2 regions of the Barnesiella sp. An22 genome follow, and region 2 is predicted to be linked to the other one. Evidence: riboswitches for the same ligand, from Rfam matches in the RefSeq annotation. Region 2 holds a riboswitch; the other holds the start of a gene.
What was found. Region 2 has a riboswitch for cobalamin ahead of ABGT88_RS02555 (TonB-dependent receptor domain-containing protein). Riboswitches for the same ligand answer to the same signal wherever they lie in the genome.
Positions count from the first base shown of each region.

Region 1: it holds a riboswitch for cobalamin, as region 2 does, so the genes downstream of both, ABGT88_RS00380 (anaerobic ribonucleoside triphosphate reductase) here and ABGT88_RS02555 (TonB-dependent receptor domain-containing protein) in region 2, are expected to answer to the same signal.

Region 1 covers NZ_OZ007014.1:98,990-108,806, forward strand. The annotation lists gene ABGT88_RS00380 (anaerobic ribonucleoside triphosphate reductase) at 1-2,005, opposite strand, end outside; cobalamin riboswitch at 2,058-2,266, opposite strand; gene queA (tRNA preQ1(34) S-adenosylmethionine ribosyltransferase-isomerase QueA) at 2,623-3,672, opposite strand; gene truB (tRNA pseudouridine(55) synthase TruB) at 3,669-4,406, opposite strand; gene ABGT88_RS00395 (undecaprenyl-diphosphate phosphatase) at 4,406-5,254, opposite strand; gene ABGT88_RS00400 (DUF3098 domain-containing protein) at 5,290-5,565, opposite strand; gene ABGT88_RS00405 (ABC transporter permease) at 5,586-6,416, opposite strand; gene ABGT88_RS00410 (MFS transporter) at 6,661-7,851, opposite strand; gene miaB (tRNA (N6-isopentenyl adenosine(37)-C2)-methylthiotransferase MiaB) at 7,867-9,228, opposite strand; gene ABGT88_RS00420 (hypothetical protein) at 9,766-9,817, shown strand, end outside.
Region 2 covers NZ_OZ007014.1:613,691-623,507, forward strand. The annotation lists gene ABGT88_RS02520 (YjjG family noncanonical pyrimidine nucleotidase) at 1-61, shown strand, start outside; gene ABGT88_RS02525 (hypothetical protein) at 79-1,815, shown strand; gene ABGT88_RS02530 (sugar O-acetyltransferase) at 1,836-2,453, opposite strand; gene ABGT88_RS02535 (YigZ family protein) at 2,457-3,059, opposite strand; gene cydB (cytochrome d ubiquinol oxidase subunit II) at 3,118-4,269, opposite strand; gene ABGT88_RS02545 (cytochrome ubiquinol oxidase subunit I) at 4,279-5,832, opposite strand; gene ABGT88_RS02550 (DUF4492 domain-containing protein) at 5,829-6,098, opposite strand; cobalamin riboswitch at 6,280-6,480, shown strand; gene ABGT88_RS02555 (TonB-dependent receptor domain-containing protein) at 6,592-8,607, shown strand; gene ABGT88_RS02560 (YncE family protein) at 8,607-9,773, shown strand; gene ABGT88_RS02565 (cell surface protein) at 9,780-9,817, shown strand, end outside.

The sequences.
Region 1 (9,817 bases), 510 kb from region 2:
AGTTGACGTAGTAGTCGCGGTCGGTCACGCCGGGGATAACCCCGTAGCGCTTGCGGTCCAGACGGGTGAAGCGACCCGAGAGACCCTCGGCCGGCGTGGCCAGTACCGAGTAGTTGAGCCCATAGCGGCTCTTGTACTCCTCGACCACGTTGTTCATCACCATCACGGCATCGTAGAGCGTCTGCCAGGCCTCCTCGTTGCGGGCATGCCCCTCGCCGTAGATGGCACACATGGCATTGTGGCCGCCGATAAAACCGATGCCCAGCGTACCGCTATTGATTACGTCGCCCACCTCATCGTCGGGATTCAGCCGTCCGCCACCCTTCCACACGTCGTTACCCATCATGAAAGGGAACTGACGGGCGAGAGCCTTGCGCTGATACTCGTACCGCTCGTGCAACTGCTCGGCAATCATCGAGGCGGTGGTGCGCACCTTCTCGAGAAAGAGGATACGGGCCTCGCGGCGGATGGCGTGCTTGTCGCCGTCGGGGTGCAGCTCTTCGGCCTCGCGACGCGCCTCGATGGCCAGGCGCGGCATATTCATCGAGGTAAAGGAGAGGTTGCCCCGCCCCCACGAACTCTTCGCACCGTGCAGGTTTTCAAACACCCGGGTACGGCAACCCATCGTGGCCACCTCGTAGCGGAAGCGGTCGGGGTCGTCGGCCCGCCAAAATTCGTTTCGGTTGTAGTCGGTATCGAGAAATACGAAATTGGGAAAGAGCGAAGTGGCCGTGGTGCGGCACGACTCGAGCAGCAGGTCGAAGTTGGGCGCCTTGAACGGGATACGTCCCGCCATCGCCCCCTCGAAGTCGGCCATCGCCGCAGCATAATCCTCGTCGCTGTACGATACCCCATCCTTCACCTTGAAAATCTGTATCGGGAAGACCGGCACCTCGCCGTGGCCCAACCCCTCGGTTGTAGCCGAGAGCAGCTCGCGTATGACCATGCGCCCCTCGGGCGAGGTATCGGTACCGTAGTTTATCGAACTGAAAACCACCTGGTTGCCACCCCGCGAGTGCATGGTGTTGAGATTGTGCACCAACCCCTCCATGGCTTGGTGGGTATCCTTGCGGGTAGTCTCGTAGCTTTGTGTCCAGGCGGTGCGCAACTCATTGGCCGAGAGAGTCAGGCCCAGAGTCTGCAGGCGGTCGGCCAGTGCAGCCTGTTGCACCTCCGTATCGGCTATCGAGGCGACCGAGTCGGCTATCGCCTCTCGCAGCGACGGATGGTCGCTCTCGCCGTGCAGGCGCAAGATGAAGTCGATGGCCGTCTCGAGATGTTTGCGGAAACTCTTCAGCACCCCCGGTGCCATGAAGTGGTCGAAAGCCGGGATGGCCTGCCCGCCGTGCTGCTCGTTCTGGTTGGTCTGGAACACGATAGTGGCCAGCGTGGCGTAGCTCTGTATCGACTGGGGTGTGCGCACGGTTCCGTTTTTGGTGTGGAAACCGCGGTTGAAAATATCCTCCAGGTCGTACTGCACGCAGGTGGTCGTCTTGGTGGGATAGTAGTCGAGGTCGTGGATGTGAATGTCGCCCTCGCGGTGCGCCCGCCCGTAGCGCACCCCCACCAGATACTTGTAGGCGTAATCCTTGGTCACCTCCGAGGCGAAGGTCATCATCTGCCCGGCCGGCGTATGCGACGACATGTTGGCGTTGCTCAGGTTCACGTCGTTCTTCTCGACAGCCACGATGCCGTCCATCACCTGCTTCATCGAGGTGCGTTTCTCGCGCTCCTTGGTGCGCCACTCGCGATAGATGATGAAGCGCTTGGCCACCGAAGGGTTGCGCCGCATCAGATGGCGCTCGACCAGATCTTGAATCTCCTCGACCGAAATCTCGCTCTTGTCGATGGCGGCGGCCACCTCGCCGGCAATCTGTTTCACCGCAGTTTCGTCGTCGATACCATCGGCCCGATAGGCCTTGGCAATAGCCCGCTCGATTTTGGCAATCGAGAAACTCTCTTGGGCACCATCGCGCTTGGCAATGGTAATGCCTGCATAATCCATGTTGATAAGTTGTTTAGGGTTGGATACTGCGGACGTCTCCTCGAACGTCCTTTTGCTTCTCTCTCACTCCGGCAGGTCTTCTGGCTCTTCCCTGCCCCGATGACGCCTTCCCGACATTACAGAAACAGATTCTCGTCAGTGGCTCGTGTCACGGGACTTTCACAGGAATTACAGCAGCGGGACTGCTCGGGATTCTCACCCGATTCCCTTTTTATCGACACCATCGTACAACGGGGCCGAACCGGAATGCGGGTACAAAGTTACACAAATTCGCGATAACCAAACAACAAATTTCGAGACAAAAGTTTCCTTTTTCGGGAAACTTTTGAAAACCAGAATAGAAAAAAGTTTCCTGAAACCAGCAACGAATAGAGGCCCATACCAACTCCCATATGGAAACTATACTGCTATAAAACAGCAAAAAAGGCATCTATTCCATTGTTCAATCGGATATCCAATCGAATCAACCAAATTGTTATCTATTCCAGCAACATAATAAAAAAGGCGAGATAGTAATCTCTCTATAAGAGAGAGAACCTTGCCGCACCATTTGTCCCCAAGGTGCAACAAGGTTCTCTGTATCTTCCGGGACAAGAGCGTCCCTGATATCTTACCAATTACAGAATGAGCATGGCGTCGCCATAGGCACCGAAACGATACCCCTCCTTGAGGGCAGCATCGTAGGCCTCGAGGACAATTTCATATCCGCCGAATGCCGCTACCATCATCAGCATGGTCGAAAGCGGCATGTGGAAGTTGGTCACCAGACTGGTGGCTACCGTAAAGTCGTAGGGCGGGAAGATGAACTTGTTGGTCCAGCCGTCGTAGGTCTTCATGTGGCCGCCGGTGCTGACCGCACTCTCGATACCCCGCATCACCGAGGTACCCACGGCGCACACCTTGTGGCCGCCATCCTTGGCGTGGTTGACGAGCTCGACCAACTCGGGAGTTACAATCAGCTGCTCCGAGTCCATTTTGTGCTTGGTGAGGTCTTCGACATCGATTTCACGGAAGTTACCCAGGCCCGAATGGAGGGTGAGGAAGCCGTAGTCGATGCCCTTGATCTCCATGCGCTTCAACAGCTCACGGCTGAAGTGGAGCCCGGCAGCGGGAGTGACCACAGCCCCTTCGTGGCGAGCAAAGATATTTTGATAACGCTCGGCATCGAGCTCCTCGACCGGGCGGGTGATATAGGCCGGCAAAGGCATCTCGCCCAGTTTGTAGAGGGCCTCTTTGAACTCGTCGTGCGAGCCGTCGTAGAGAAATCGCAACGTACGGCCGCGCGAGGTGGTATTGTCGATTACCTCGGCCACCATCGAGTCGTCGTCGCCGAAATAGAGTTTGTTGCCGATACGTATCTTACGGGCCGGCTCTACCAGAACGTCCCACAGGCGATTCTCTTCGTTGAGCTCACGCAGAAGGAATACCTCGATTTTGGCACCGGTCTTTTCTTTATTGCCATAGAGGCGGGCGGGAAAGACTTTGGTGTCGTTGAATACAAACACATCTTTCTCTTCGAAATAGTCGATAATCTCTTTGAAGATGCGGTGTTCAATCTTTCCCGTTTTCCGGTCGATGACCATCAACCGGGACTCGTCCCGGTTTTTTGCCGGGTATTGAGCGATTTGCGCTTCGGGCAATTTGAATTTGAATTGGGACAGTTTCATATTTGTTCGTTATTACTTTCTTCGTTTTTATCTTCTTCGGAGGTTGTCAAGGGGGCCTCGTCGATCATTCGGGCCACCTCATCGACCGACAGGCAATCGGCGAGCGTCACATCGCCCACCCGTGTACGCACAAGCCCCACCAGATGAGCTCCACTGCCGAGGGCCGCCCCGATGTCGCGGGCAAGAGCCCGTATGTAAGTACCCTTGCTGCAAACGACCCGTATCTGGATAAGGGGCAATTCGCAGGAGAGCAGCTCGATTTCGTCGATCACCAGCTCCTTGGGTTTAAGTTCTACCTCCTGCCCCTTGCGCGCCATGTCGTAGGCTCTGCGCCCATCGATCTTACAAGCCGAATAGGAGGGAGGCACCTGCATAATGGAACCGACAAAACGCGGTAATGTTCGCTCTACGCTCTCGCGGGTGATGTGCTCGTGCGGGTAGTGTGCATCGATTTCGGTCTCCAGGTCGAACGAGGGGGTAGTCGCACCCAACTGCAAGGTGGCGATATACTCTTTGGTATGGTACTGAAACTCCTCGATACGCTTGGTTGCACGTCCGGTGCAGACAATCATCACTCCCGTAGCCAGGGGGTCGAGTGTACCGGCATGACCCACTTTCAGTTTCTTCTGCTTGAGCCTGCGCAATATCCGCAATCGGATTCGCTTGACCACATCGAACGAGGTCCAATGCAGCGGTTTGTCGATATATATGATTTCGCCTTCGTTAAAATCCATTACATAATCGTTAAGTTATGTCCCGTCAACAACATGACGAGAATCACACCACCCACTATTATACGATACCACCCGAAGGCCTTGAATCCATAGCGGGTAACGAAACCGATGAAAAACTTGATGGCCAGCAAGGCTACCACAAAGGCAACTACGTTGCCCAACAACAAAGTACCCATGTTGTTCATAATCAAATCGGCTCCTTCAGGTTCTGAAAACAGCTTCAGCATCTTGTATGCCATTGCCGCAAACATGGTGGGAACAGCCAGAAAGAACGAGAACTCGGCTGCCGCCTTGCGCGAAAGTTTCTGTGCCATACCGCCCACGATGGTCGCCATCGAACGCGATACACCCGGTATCATGGCGATACATTGGAACAATCCTATGTAAAATGCTCGTTTCTCGGTAAGCTCGGTGTTGTCGCTGCCCTTGTTGAATATCCGGTCGCAGAAGAGCATGAAGATACCGCCAATAACCAGCATGACGGCAACGACTACCACGTTTTCGAGCAGGGCATCAATCCAGTCGCCCAAGAGCAAACCGAATATGGCAGCGGGGATGAATGCCACCAGCAACTTCCAGTAAAAATCGTAGGTGTGCAGGAAACGCCGCAAGGCCGAGGGATTGCCCGGGAGCGGAGTGCGATTGAGCCGGAAAAACCGTTTCCAATAGAGACATACCACCGACAAGATAGCACCGAACTGTATAATGACCGTAAATGCCCTTACAAAGGGAGTACTTTCTACACCCAGAACACTCTGTGTAATAATCATGTGCCCCGTAGAGGAAACGGGTAAAAACTCGGTCAGTCCCTCTACAATGGCGATAATAATCGTTTCTAAAAAATCCACTTTCTTGAAAATTTAAACAGAAATATCAAACTGCCTTATTGTCTCTTTTTAGAGTTGTGCATGATTGCATAGACCATGAAGACAAACCCCACGAAGGCTATGCCGGGGGCCAGCACAATGCGACGAAAACTGAAGATGTCGGGGTTATATGCCTCGGGGGTAGTACCGGGCCCCAGCATCAGCAGGAAGCCGACTACAATCACGGCAAACGATATGGCAATGAGTTTTATATTGGCTTTTCCCAGAGCAAACGAGGCCTTTTGCTCCGTGTCGGAAAGCACCGGTGCCGATTTCTTTTCTTGAGATTTCATATGGTTATACTGTTTTTTTATCACACATAATACAAGTCGTCTCTATCCATGCGGATATAACGGTTCACGGCCCAATAGGCCGAGACGGCCGACAGGATAATACCCAGCACCAGCACGGTGAGAAATACCAGCAGCATCATGGGTACCGACACAAGCGTCGTGAAGTTTTCCATCTCGGACATGAGGTAATAGACACACCCCGAGAGGAGCAACATGGCAATGACCGAGGCCACAATGCCGTTGATAACATTGGAGACAATAAATGGCCTCCGTATGAAGGCCGGGGTAGCACCTACCAACTTCATCGTGTGAATGAGGAATCGCTTGGAGTAGGCACCCAACCGGATGGTATTGCTAATCAGCGCAAACGATATAATCATCAGCACAATGGCCAACGCCAGCAAGATGAGGCCGATGCGGCTCATGTTGTCGTTGACCGACTGAATGAGGTCTTTCTGATAGAGGATGTCGCTCACGATTACCTGGTCGCGAAGACCTTTCTCGATAACCGAGAGACTGTCGGTATTGGCATAGTCCGCTTTGAGCTTGACCTCGATCGACGATTGCAAGGGATTGACCCCCAACACATCTTCGGGATTTTCGCCCAACTCGATCATCACCTCCTTCAGGGCATCCTCTTTCGAGATGTACTGAGCAGCCTTCACATAGTCGGCCCGCTCGAGCATGCGTTGCAACTGGTGCACCTGTTGTTCGCCGGCCGACTCGTTGAGGACAATCGAGAAGCCTATATTCTCCTTGACATGACGGGAGAGATTGTTGGCCAAGAAGCCCATCAAGACCATAATCCCCAAAATGAAAAGGACCAGCGACACGCTTAATGTCGAAGTCATTCGAGCATTCAGAAAAGAAATCCGTTTGCTGAAAGAAGCCTTGTTGTTCATATCTCTCTTTTTTACCAAATCAAGCCTTTTGTTCTGTGAGGATTTTACGCCTCTGTTAGACACCTATTTCGACGTTCCTACCCCTTTCTTTTAACGAACCAGAAAACAAAAGGATATTATTAGCCCAAATTTTATGCAAAATAAAGTCTATCTGGGCGAAATTGCTCTTTTTGTTCACATATTTTAATATTTTCTATCGCAACTTATATTTTTCGAAATGGGCTGCCGTCTTGAACCGGAAGAGCAGGTACCCTATCGTGCAGAGCACACAAGCGGTAGCATAGACCGTAGCATAATTGGTGAGGTCGGCAATCTGCCCGCCGATAAGGACCCCCAGCCCTACCCCCAAGTCCCAGGCTGTGAGGTAGGTCGAGTTGGCTGTACCCCGCTGATTATTGGGAGCCAGATTGATAAACATCGTCTGATAAGCCGGACAGATGCAGCCGTAACCCAAACCCAGCACCACCGCCGCACCGTAATAACCCCACTCGTTACGCACCCCTACGAAGATGAGGTAACCGAGCAGCGACAGCAACATGCCCACGAAGATGTTGCGGGTAACGAAACCGCGATTGAGCCATTGCCCCGAGGCGAGCCTCGACAGGATAAGGCCGATAGCCAGCAGAATGAAGAAAAACCCGGCCCCCGACTCGATATCCAACTCCTCCTTGCCATAGACAGCCAGATAGGTCGACAGCACCCCGTAGCTGAACGAATAGAAGATGAGCGTAACCGCTTCGGGCATACCCCTCAGCAGCAGAAACCGGTCGAGCGAGATGGGCGGCTTCTCGGGTACCGGGTCGCGCCGATAGGGCATCTTGATGGTCGAAACGGCAATCAGTCCGATAGTAGCCGATACCATCGAGAGCAAAAAGATATAGTCGAAGTTGGCATAGGCATCGTGTATATAAAGTGAAAGTGTGGGTCCGACAGCCATGGCCAGATTGTTGCTCACTCCGTAGTAGCCTATGCCTTCACCCCGTCGCGACGAGGGCATCACATCGATGGCCACCGTACTGTTCGAGACGGTGAGCAGACCGAATGCTACCCCGTGCCCGGCCCGAATGATGGCAAACAGGAGCAGCGTGCCGGCCAGCAGATAGCCGCCGAAGAAGAGCAAAAAGACAAAATAGCAGATGAGCAGCAGCGGCTTGCGGGGAAAGGTGTCGACCATATACCCGGCAAAGGGGCGTATCATCAGGGCAGTGATGGTATAAGACGAGAGTATGAAACCGGCCGTGGAACGGCTGGCGGCAAAGGCCTCGCTCAAATACATGGGCAATACCGGCAACAGCAGGTAGAAGGCAAAAAAGAGCAGGAAGTTCCCGGCCACCACCACACAGAAGCTGGGTGTCCACAGTTTATCTTTAACCACTTTTTCCATAAGACACTCGGGTGTTTAGTCCAACGCTTCGCCCAGCAAGGTAGCCGACGAGGCGTCGGTCACCCGTACCCGTACCAACTGGCCGATACGGTGGTTGCCCTTGTCGAAGACCACCACCTTGTTTTGCGAGGTGCGGCCGAAGAGCTGTTCGCGCGAACGCTTCGAGAAACCCTCGACCAGCACTTCGAACTCGTGGCCGATGTCGCGGCGGTTGCTCTCGAGCGAGAGCTCGTTCTGCAAGTCGATCATGCGTTGCAGGCGGGCAATCTTCACCTCCTCGGGTACATCGTCGGGCAGATGCTTCGAGGCATACGTACCGGGACGCTCGGAGTATTTGAAGAGGAACGACGAGTCGAATCCTACCTCGCGCATGAGCGAGAGGGTCTCTTCGAAATCCTCTTCGGTTTCGGAGTGGAAGCCGCTAAACATGTCGGTCGTGATGCCGCAATCGGGCAAGATGCGACGGATGGCGGCAATGCGGTCGAGATACCATTCGCGGGTATACTTGCGGTTCATCAGTTTCAGAATGCGGTTACTGCCCGACTGTACCGGCAGGTGTATGTGGTGGCACAGGTTGGGCCAGGCGGCGATGACGTGGAGGGTCTCGTCGCTCATGTCCTTGGGGTGCGACGTGGTGAAGCGTACCCGCATCTCGCCGGCAGCCTGGGCCACCAGAGCCAGCAGGGCGGGAAAATCGACCACCGTGCCGTCGGCCCGCTCGTAGCGATACGAGTTGACATTCTGCCCCAGCAGCGTCACCTCCTTGAAGCCCTTGGCCTTGAGGTCGGCCAGTTCGCCCAGAATGCTCTCGGGCTCACGGCTGCGCTCCCGCCCGCGGGTATAGGGTACAATACAATAGGAGCAGAAATTATTGCACCCCCGCATGATGGAGATAAAACCCGAAATGCGGTTCAACCCGATGCGCGAGGGAATCACCTCGCGATAGGTCTCGGTAGTCGAGAGCTCTACGTTCACCGCCTTCTCGCCATGCTCGGCAGCCCCTACCAGATTGGGCAAGTCGAGGTACGAATCGGGACCAGCCACCAAATCGACACCGTTCTCGGCAATGAGTTGCTCGCGCACCCGCTCGGCCATGCAGCCCAACACCCCTACCACCAAATGCTTGTGATGCTTGCGCAACGACTGGAAGTAGGCCAGACGCGAGAGCACCTTCTGCTCGGCATTGTCGCGAATGGAGCAGGTATTGACGAAAATGGCATCGGCATCCTCGATATTATCGCACAAGGTGTAACCAGCCATCTGCATGATCGAAGCCACCACCTCGCTGTCGGCCACATTCATCTGGCAACCATAAGTTTCGATAAAGAGTTTCTTCTCTGCAACCGGCTGCCCAACGGGGGTTTCAGTCGCTTCCATATTTTTCATTCTATCCGTTTTATTCTTCATTTAATTTTAATTTATCAACAAAATCGACAAAAAAATAATATTTTCTTTTCTAAAATTTGTTTTTTAAAAAATAATTATTTTCTTTGCAATCACATTACATGAAATTTTTTCATAGTTAAGGTTTAGGTTAAATCGGCTAAGAGTTGTTGAGAAACAGCTCTTAGTTATTTTATAGAGCTCCAAAATTTGGAAGATTCTCAATAAAACTCTATATTTGAGGACAAAAATAGTAAAAAGAGATGGATTTTTCAGAGATAATCGTCGCTATAATCATCGGGTTGGTCATTCTTGCCATCAATTCCGTTGGTTCCAAAAAGCAACAAAGCTCTAAAAATCAACCGGGAAGACAACCTGGTCGAACCATCTTTCCCGAAGCCTCCACTCAGACCCCTCAGCGAGAAGAGCAGGAAGAGAGTCGAGATGCTTCCACACCACTTACCCTGGACGAAATTTTCGCAGAGCTGCGCCGAGCTCACGAAGAGGAGGAGCGAAAGGCTCACGAGGCCGATGAATATATCCCCCGAGCTCCCCGAAGAGCGCAGCCGCAACCGTCTCGCCG
Region 2 (9,817 bases):
GACCGGGCCTCAACCCGACTATATGGTTACGGCGTTGGAGCAGTTGAAAACGATTCTGTAATCGAAAAAAATAAGGATATGAATGTTTTTCGAGCCTCTTCAGACGAAACGATTTCTTGGATACAGACCTCTGCACAACTGTTGGTAGCCATACCATTGGTTAGCTATTTGCTGGCTGTCCTGTCTTTGTGGATAGGTTTCTCGGTCAATGGCTTCATATTTCCTGCTGCTGTGTGTTTGTCCGTTTTGTGGGTATGTACTGAGAAGAATATGCAGAGACGGGTGAAGTGGAGTAGCGTATTGACCGTGGTGGGTGTATTGCTGGTTACGATATTGATTTCGATGTATGTCTATGATTGGTCGTACGACGGGCAATGGTATCATATTTGTACCGTGCGAGAATTGGTCAATGGTTGGAACCCTTTGTGGGATACTTCTGTAAGTAGTTCGGTCGATCGGGATACCGCCATGTGGGTGGAGCATTATCCGCGAGGCATAGAGACCATTGTCGCTACGGTTGTTGCTTTCTTGGGAAATTTGGATGCAGGTAAGGTTTTGAATATGTGGCTCGTTATTGCGTCGATGGGGTATGTCTATATATTCCTGCACGATTTTCTGCCAAACCGTACCCGGTATATGCGGTTGTGGATAACTGTGTTGATAACTCTCAATCCAGTAGTGATTGTTCAATTATTTACCTGTTATATCGATTGGACTCTCTATACCCTGTTGGTTATATTTCTGGTGAATCTATATCTCTTTTTCGAGAAGGGAGAACGCAGGGCGTTGTATGTCGATTTGCTTCTGCTGTTTTTCATCTCATCGATAAAATTCAATATTTTCTTTTGGATTGTACTGTGGGGTGGCATTCTCTTTTTTATCTTGCTGAGAAATCATAAGTACAAACAGCCTTGTCGCCTGACTGTAATATGTGCCGTTATAGCTTTGGCGGGAATAGTCATAGGAGGTTACAATCCTTATGTGACCAACTGGCAAGAGCATGGTTCTCCTTTTTATCCGCTTGCCGGAGATGAGAAGGTAGATATTTTTAACAATCAGGTTTTGCCGATGATGCAGGGAAAATCGAATTTTGAAAATGTGCTTTTATCGTTAGTCGCTAATCCGTCGAACAATATGAATTCCGATGAGGTGAGTGTTGTGGGTATATCTAAAAACAATCTTTCGGCATCGTGGGTGTCGGATGCTCGGATAGGCGGTTTTGGCATATTCTTCTTCGAGTCTGTTTTGTTGGCGCTGATTCTGTTTATTAGTACCGGTTATTCCCGTCGTATGGCTTGGTATCTGGTGGCCCTTGTCGGGTTGCTGGCTTCGTTGTTTATCCTCCCATACGGATATTGGGCTCGATATGTAAGTTTCTTCTATCTGTTCCCGTTTGTGCTGTTGTTTTATGCCGAGCGATATGGCCTGAAAAGACGTCTGTCTCGAGGGGTACATATCCTCATTCTTACATTGCTCTCTATCGATGTTTTCATTAGTCTGTCGGGAGTGATAGTGCAGAATGTGGTTTACAGACAGACGGTAGACTATGTGCTGAATCGAATGGAGGCTTCGACGCAGGAAGTGGAATTGAGCACCTGTAACTATTTGTTCCTCGATAAAATGGACCAACGTGGTATCCCGTATAAGTTGGTGCCTGAAGAGACCCTGAAAGATAGACTCGATATTTCCAACCCGATTTATTTGAATCGGGAAGATTTTGATTTTGAGACCAATCAGCCTAGGATTCTTTCAATTTACTCTTCGTTCGGGCTGAGGTGGGAACCGAACGAACATTATACGGGAAATTCCAAGTAGGCTATTCTCTGTGTACGGTTCTATTTATTCTTTCTGGCTTTTTGTTCAGTCCAGTCGTAGGAGCGCTGGCGGTCGGCTTCGGTGACGGGGCGTATGACGCGGCAAGGGTTACCGCCGGCGATAACGTTGGCCGGGATGTCGCCGGTCACCACACTGCCGGCTGCGATGATGGTATTGTCGCCGATGGTTACGCCGGGGGCGATGGTCACGCCGCCGCAAATCCACACGTTGTTGCCGATGGTGATGGGCCAGGCATACTCGAGCCACTGGTTGCGACGCTCCACGTCGATGGGGTGGCCGGCAGTGTAGAGGCCCACGTTGGGGGCAATGAGCACGTTGTCGCCGATGGTGATGGGAGCCTCGTCGAGCATCACGCAGTTGAAGTTGGCAAAGAAGTTTTTGCCTACGTGGATGTTGTGGCCGTAGTCGCACAGGAAGGGCGAGACGATGGTGAACCGTTCGGGCGTGGTGCCCAGAATGTCGCGGAGCAGCCGTTCCCGCTCTTCGGTTTGCGAGGGTAGCAGGCGGTAGTTGAGTTCGAAAAGTTTATCGCGGGTGGCAAACAGTTTTTGCAACAGTTCGGGAGCCGAGGCATCGTACAGTTGCCCTCTCTCCATTTTCTCTTGTTCGGTCATCATCGGCTAAGGTTCGTTTAGAAAGTGAAGACCGTCGATTTTCGACAGCCGGTTTTTGAGGTTCTCCATGCGGGAGCGGCGTATGCGCAGGGTCATCTCGCAGTCCATGTCGAAGAGTTGCGAGACGATGGTTGGCCCCTCCTCCTTGACGACACGCATCACCTCGTTCATCAGGGGGTATTCGAAACCGAACTGCACCTCGTCTTCGACCAGCCGCTCCACGATTTCGTTGGCGGCGATGGCCTCGGCGGCCGCCTCGCGATAGGCGATAATGAGTCCGCTGGTACCCAGTTTGATGCCCCCGAAGTAGCGCACCACGACGATGAGAATGTCGGTCAGGTTGGCCGAGTTGATTTGGCCGAGTATCGGTTTCCCGGCCGTCCCCGAGGGCTCGCCGTTGTCGTTCGAGCGGAACTGGGTGCGCTCGTGTCCCAGCATGTAGGCCCAGCACACGTGGCGGGCATCGTAATACTCCTTTTGGTATTTTTCGAGTTCACGCTTCACCTCGTCGACGGTGGTCACGGGGATGGCGAAGGAGAGGAACTTACTCATCTTCTCCTTGTAAATTCCCTCCGAGGTGCGCGATATGGTCAAGTAGGTGTCGTCCATATACAAAAAAAGAGCTTACCTCTGCAAAAGTAAGCTCTTTTTGGGGAATACGCAAGTATCAATATTTGTGTTCGTTGCTTTCCATTTCACTGGCGGTGATGGGCTTCTTGTCCATGGCGCGCCATACGTAGAAGATATAGGCCAGCACAAAGGGGATGAGCAGCGATACTACGCTCATGGTTTTCAAGGTGAAGAGGCTCGACGAGCTGTTGCAGATGGTGAGCGAGCTCTGCATGTCGGCAGCCGAAGGGTAGTAGGGGGTGTGGTTGTAGCCGGCGATGAAGAAGAGGCTGAGAACCACCAGCACGGTGCCGATACCCGAGAACCAGATGCCTCGGGTGAAGTGCTGCCCGAATACCGAGCGGATGAGGGCATAGAGCACCAGCACCACACCCACGAGGAACATGAAGGCTACCCACGGCATTTCAACGAAATTGTAGAAATATTTGTAGGGCCGGGTAAATACCTCGCCGGTGAGCGGGTTGGTCTCGTAGCCGGTAGCCATCAGGGTAGCAGCCACGAACGAGAGGAAGAAGAGCACGAATACGATGCCGTTGACCAGCACCTGTTTGCGTGCCCGTTCGAAGAGGGTATCGTCCTTGATATTGTTCATGAAGTAGAGGGCTCCTTGTGTGCGGGCCAGCAGGAGCACCGTGATGCCCAGCAACAGGTTGCGCACGTCGAGCAGAGCCTCCAGGCCGTTCCAGTCGTTGGTCCAGCTGCTGATGACCGGTGCCCCGGGAGTGGTGAGGTTGGCCTTGTCGACCACGAAATCGGCTCCGGTGAAGAAGGTACCCACGGCTACGCCCAGCAGTAGGGGGCCCACCACGCCGTTGACAAAGAGGAAGGCGTCGTAGGTCTTTTTGCCCAGGAAGTTGCCGCTCTTCGAACGGTATTCATACGATACGGCCTGTATGATGAAGCTGAACAGGATGGCCATCCACAGCCAGTAGGCCCCGCCGAAACTGGTGGAGTAGAAGAGGGGGAAGGAGGCGAAGAAGGCCCCGCCGAACACCACGAGGGTGGTGAAGGTGAACTCCCACTTGCGGCCCAGCGAGTTGACCATCATGCTCTTTTCAATTTCGTTTTTACCCATGGTCGCCAGCAGCGATTGTCCGCCCTGCACAAAGAGCAGGAATACCAGTATTGCGCCCAGCAGCGAGATGAGAAACCACCAATAGTGCTGGTAAAATAGTTCGTTCAGTTCCATAGTGTGTCTTTATTTTTTTTCGGTTCCTTTTTTGATTTGTTTCAACATGATACCCACCTCGGCGATGAGCAGGATGGTAAAGAGTGCGGCAAACAACCAGAAGGTGGTCTGTACCGAGGCTACCTCGATTTTCGAGATGGCGGCGAAGGTAGGCATAATGTCCTGGATAACCCACGGTTGGCGGCCCATCTCGGCCACAATCCAGCCGGCTTCGAGGCAGACGTATCCCAGCGGAATGGTGAGTATGGCTACCCACAACATCCATTTGAGGTTATGCAGTTTCTCTTTGTAGGAGAGGATGAGCACGAGGATGAAGAAGAGGATAAAGTAACCGCCCAGGATAATCATGATGTGGAACGAGTAGAAGACAAACGGCACGTGGGGAATGAGCTGTTCGACCGAGTCGACATAGCCGTAGCCGAAGTATTCGTAGTTGGCATCGAGTCGGGCCCGGGCCTCGTTCATGGCTGTGGTGTCGTTGTTTTGCCGGGCCGTGTTGAAGTCGGCCAGAGCGGCGATGGCCAGGCGGCCGCGCTCCATCTTCTCCTGGGCCGAGAGCGCGATAATCTCCTCACCCTTGAGGTTCTTGTCGGGGTAACCGCCGTCGATGATGTCGTTGATACCCGGCACGAAACCGTCGACCTGGCGCGTAGCCAGTATTGAGAGCAGTTTGGGGATAGGTATGTCGAAGAGAAACTCCTTCTCGTTGTTGTTGAACTCCTTGGCCGGATTGAGAATACCGAAGGCGATAAGCTCCTGCCCCTCCTTGCCGTGGTAGACACCCTCCATGGCAGCCAGTTTCATGGGTTGCTTGTCGGCTACCTGATAGGCCGAACCGTCACCGGTGTAGGCTACGACGAGAGCCCCCACCAGACCTACCCAGGCCCCCACGCGGATGCTCTGTTTGGCCAGGAAGTTTTCGCGATTCTTAAGCAGATACCATGCACTCACGCCCACGACGAAGATACCGCCCAGCACCCAGCCGGCCGATACGGCGTGGAAAAACTTGTTGACAGCTACCGGCGAGAGTACCAGCGCCCAGAAGTCGTCCATGACGTTGCGGGCAGTCTCGGGGTCGAACTTCATGCCCACGGGGTATTGCATCCACGAGTTGGCTACCAGAATCCACAGCGCCGAAATCGAGGCCCCTATGGCGGTGAGCCAGGTCGAAGCCAGGTGGAACCGTTTGCTCACTTTGTTCCAGCCGAAGAACATGACGGCGATGAAGGTCGCCTCCATGAAGAAGGCCATGATGCCCTCGATGGCGAGCGGCGCCCCGAAGATGTCGCCCACGAACCAGCTGTAGTTGGACCAGTTGGTACCGAACTGGAACTCGAGAATGATACCGGTTGCCACCCCGATGGCGAAGTTGACGCCGAAGAGGGTCATCCAGTATTTGGTAATGGTTTTCCATCGTTCGTCGCCGGTACGGTAGTAGATGGTTTCCATGATACTGACGATTATGCCCAACCCCAGCGTGAGGGGGACAAACAGCCAGTGATAAATAGCGGTGAGTGCAAATTGTGCCCTCGACCAGTCTACGAGCGTGAAAAGATCGTTCATAACTCCTGTGATTGTTGTTGTTGAGAATTATTAGTATTGGTGAGATTTTCGATGACGGCATTGGCCCGCTCCTCGTCGGTATCGAACTCTTTTTGCAAAATGTTGGGGAAAAAGAAGAGCCGCAGGATAAAAAACATGATGAACAGTTTGATAAGAATGATTGCCCAAAGTGTTTTTCCCAAGGTCATCGATCGGAATCCTTCAAGGTAGAATCGCCATACGCGCACTACGAAATTGTCGTTTTTCAAGGTTTGGTTTTCTTCCATAAGTGTATTGTATGTAGATGAAGAAAATTTTCGCAATATTCGGTAAAATTTGTGATTGATACAAATTTATAACCGTTATTTTTTATTACGAATCAATACTTTTTTCACAAGTAACGATTGGGGTGCAGGTTTGGTTTGGAATAATTTCCAAGAAAAAATAGAACAGTATCAATAATTTGTGTTACCTTTGTCACGCATTGGTTTCGAAACCCCGTCCGGGGCGTAGAATGAAAAGGGAATCGGGTGAAAATCCCGAACAGTCCCGCTGCTGTAAGCTCCCGTAGAGGTGCCGAGAATACTTGAAAGCCACTGATTATGACGATTGGGAAGGCCTCGGTTACCGGAGTAAGTCAGAAGACCTGCCATGCTTTTAGTCATTAGCTTTCGGGGGGTAGAGCTTGTGAATCTGCGGAAGGGTGGCCTACACGCGTCCGTCTGTTTACACCGACTTGTATCGAAAGAACCCGCTCCGAGGCTGTTAAAAAATAGTCCGATGGAAAGACTTTGTCGTTGGGTATCGTTTGTGTGTGCGATTGGGGTACTGGCTGCTCTGCCCGTGCGGGTGTGGGCCGATGAGACTTCGTCGACCGACTCGATACAGACCCGGTCGCTGGGCGAGGTAATGGTCACGGCCAACCGGTATAGCGAGGTGATACCCTCACAGAAACTTGCAGGGAAGGAGTTACAGGCTCTCAACAGTTTTTCGGTGGCCGATGCCATACGTTACTTTTCGGGTATTCAGATTAAGGATTACGGTGGAGTGGGCGGTTTGAAGACCGTCAACATCCGCAGCATGGGTACCAACCACATGGGGGTATATTACAACGGTATCCAGTTGGGCAATGCTCAGAACGGCCAGGTGGACCTGGGGAAATTCTCGCTCGAGAACATCGAGGAGATTTCGCTCTACAACGGGCAGAAGAGCGAGATATTCCAGTCGGCCCGTGAGTTCGGCTCGGCCGGTTCCATCTACCTCACTACCCGTCGGCCCAAGTTCAAGCCGGGCGAGAAGTCGCACCTGAAGGCCTCGTTCAAAACGGGGTCGTTCGACTTGGTCAACCCCTCGGTGCTCTTCGAATACAAGCTCAGCGAGAGCGTGAGCATGACCTTCAACAGCGAGTGGACCAACTCGAGCGGTAAGTACAAATTCCGTTACAAGCGGGTTACCCCCTCGGGCGAGGTGGCCTACGACACCACGGCTACCCGGCAAAACGGCGACATCGATGCCGTGCGTTTCGAGGGCGGTCTGCAGGGCTATCTCTCCAACGGTTTTTGGAAAGCCTACGTCTACCATTACAGCTCCGAGCGGGGTATCCCCGGCGCCATCGTCAACAACGTGTGGCGCAACGGCGAGCGGTTGTGGGACCGCAACACCTTCGTGCAAGGCGTCTATCAGCAGGATATTACCCGCAAGTACAGCCTCAAGGTCAATGCCAAGTATGCGTTCGATTATACCCACTATGTGAACAACGACGACAAGCTGATGCGGGTCGACAACCAGTACAAGCAGCGCGAGGTCTACGTGTCATTGGCCAACAAGTATTCGATACTCCGCAACTGGGACGTGTCGGTGGCCTACGACATGCAGTGGAACGGCCTGTCGGAGTACCTCTCGGCCAGCCGCTACACCCACTGGATTTCGGCCGCTACCGCCTTCTCGCTGGCCGACCGGCTGAAGATGCAGGCCAGCGTGCTGGCTACGCTGGTCGACGAGACGGCCGAGGGGCAGACCAAGGCTCCCAACAAGAGCAAGGTGACACCCGCCGTCTTCCTCTCGTACCAGCCGCTCAAGCGATACAACTGGGTGCTGCGAGCCTTCTACAAGCAGATATACCGCATGCCCACCTTCAACGACCTCTATTACACCGATATGGGCAACTCGGCCCTGAAGCCCGAGAGTGCCACCCAGTACAACGTGGGCTTTACCTATGCCGTGGCACCCAAGACGGGATTCCTCTCGGGATTCCATACCGGTGTGGATGCCTATTACAATCTGGTGAAGGACAAGATTGTCGCCTATCCCAAGGGGCAGCAGTTCCGCTGGACCATGCTCAACCTGGGGAAGGTCGACATCCGGGGTGTCGACGTGCAGGCCACGGCCACCTTCCGTCTGCCGCTCGAAATCGGGCTGATGACCAAGGTGCAGTATACCTATCAGGAGGCCATCGACATCACCAACCCCAGCGACAACTACTACCGCGACCAGATACCCTATATCCCCTGGCACAGCGGCTCGGCCATTCTGGGGCTCACCTACAAGGATTGGGGCCTCAACTACAGCTTTGTCTACGTGGGCGAGCGGTACAACCAGCAGGAGAATATCGAGTATAACTATGTGCAGCCGTGGTACACGAGCGACATATCGCTGGTGAAGTCGTTCAAAATCAAAGCTGTGAATCTGAAAGTGACGGCCGAGGTCAACAACCTGTTCGACCAGGCCTACGACGTAGTGCTCAATTTCCCCATGCCGATGCGTAACTATCGGTTTGGCATAGCTATCGAATTATGATGAGAGGCAGAATTTTACATATAATTATCGGGATGATGCTGGCGATGCTGGTATCGATGACCTCGTGCCGGGAGGACGATGTGATTGTCCTCACCGAATACGAGTCGTTGCCGATGCTCGACCGTGAGTCGCCCTTTGCCGGGCTCTATCTGCTCAACGAGGGCAACATGGGGTCGAACAAGTGTACGCTCGACTTTGTCGACTTCGAGCAGGGGCAGTATGCCCGCAACCTCTATGCCGAGCGTAATCCCAATGTGGTGAAAGAGTTGGGCGACGTGGGGAACGACATAGAGATATACGGCTCCAAACTCTATGCCGTTATCAACTGCTCGCACAAGGTCGAGGTGCTCGACGCCCGCACCTGCAAGCGGCTGGGGCAGGTCGACATACCCAACTGCCGCTACGTCGCTTTCGACGGCGGCTATGCCTATGTGTCGTCCTATGTGGGGCCGGTGGGCATCGACCCCAACGCACAGCTGGGCGCCGTCTTCCAGGTCGACACGGCCACCCTCGAGGTGACGGCCGAGGTGACGGTAGGCTATCAGCCTGACGAGCTGGTGGTGCAGGACGGCCTCATCTATGTGGCCAATTCGGGCGGATACCGCAAGCCCAACTACGACTATACGGTCTCGGTAGTCGACATCGCCACGATGACACAGATACGCAAGATTCCCGTGGGGATAAACCTGCATCGCATCCGGGCCGATCGCTACGGCAAGTTGTGGGTATCGTCGCGGGGCGACTACAAGTCGGTGCCTTCGCGCCTCTTCGTGCTGGAGAAAGACAAGCGCACCGGCCGCATGGAGGTGAGCGACACGCTCGACATTCCGTGCAGCGAGATGGAGATATGCGGCGATTCGCTCTATCTGTACAGTGTGGCCTGGAACGATGCGTCGCAGGAGAACAGCGTGACCTACGGCATTGTCGATGTGCGCACCGGCGAGGTGGTGTCCGACAGCTTTATCAAGGACGGCACCGAGGCCGATATCGAGATTCCCTACGGGGTGAAGGTAAACCCCGAGAACGGCGACATCTACGTGACCGATGCCAAGAACTATGTGTCGAGCGGAAACCTGCTGTGCTATGGCCGCGACGGGAAGCTCAAGTGGAAGGTGCGTACCGGCGACATACCGGCGCACATGGCTTTTTTGAAGAAAACAAACTAACAGGATATGAAACGGATATTGTACTTTTTGTCGATCGTGTGGCT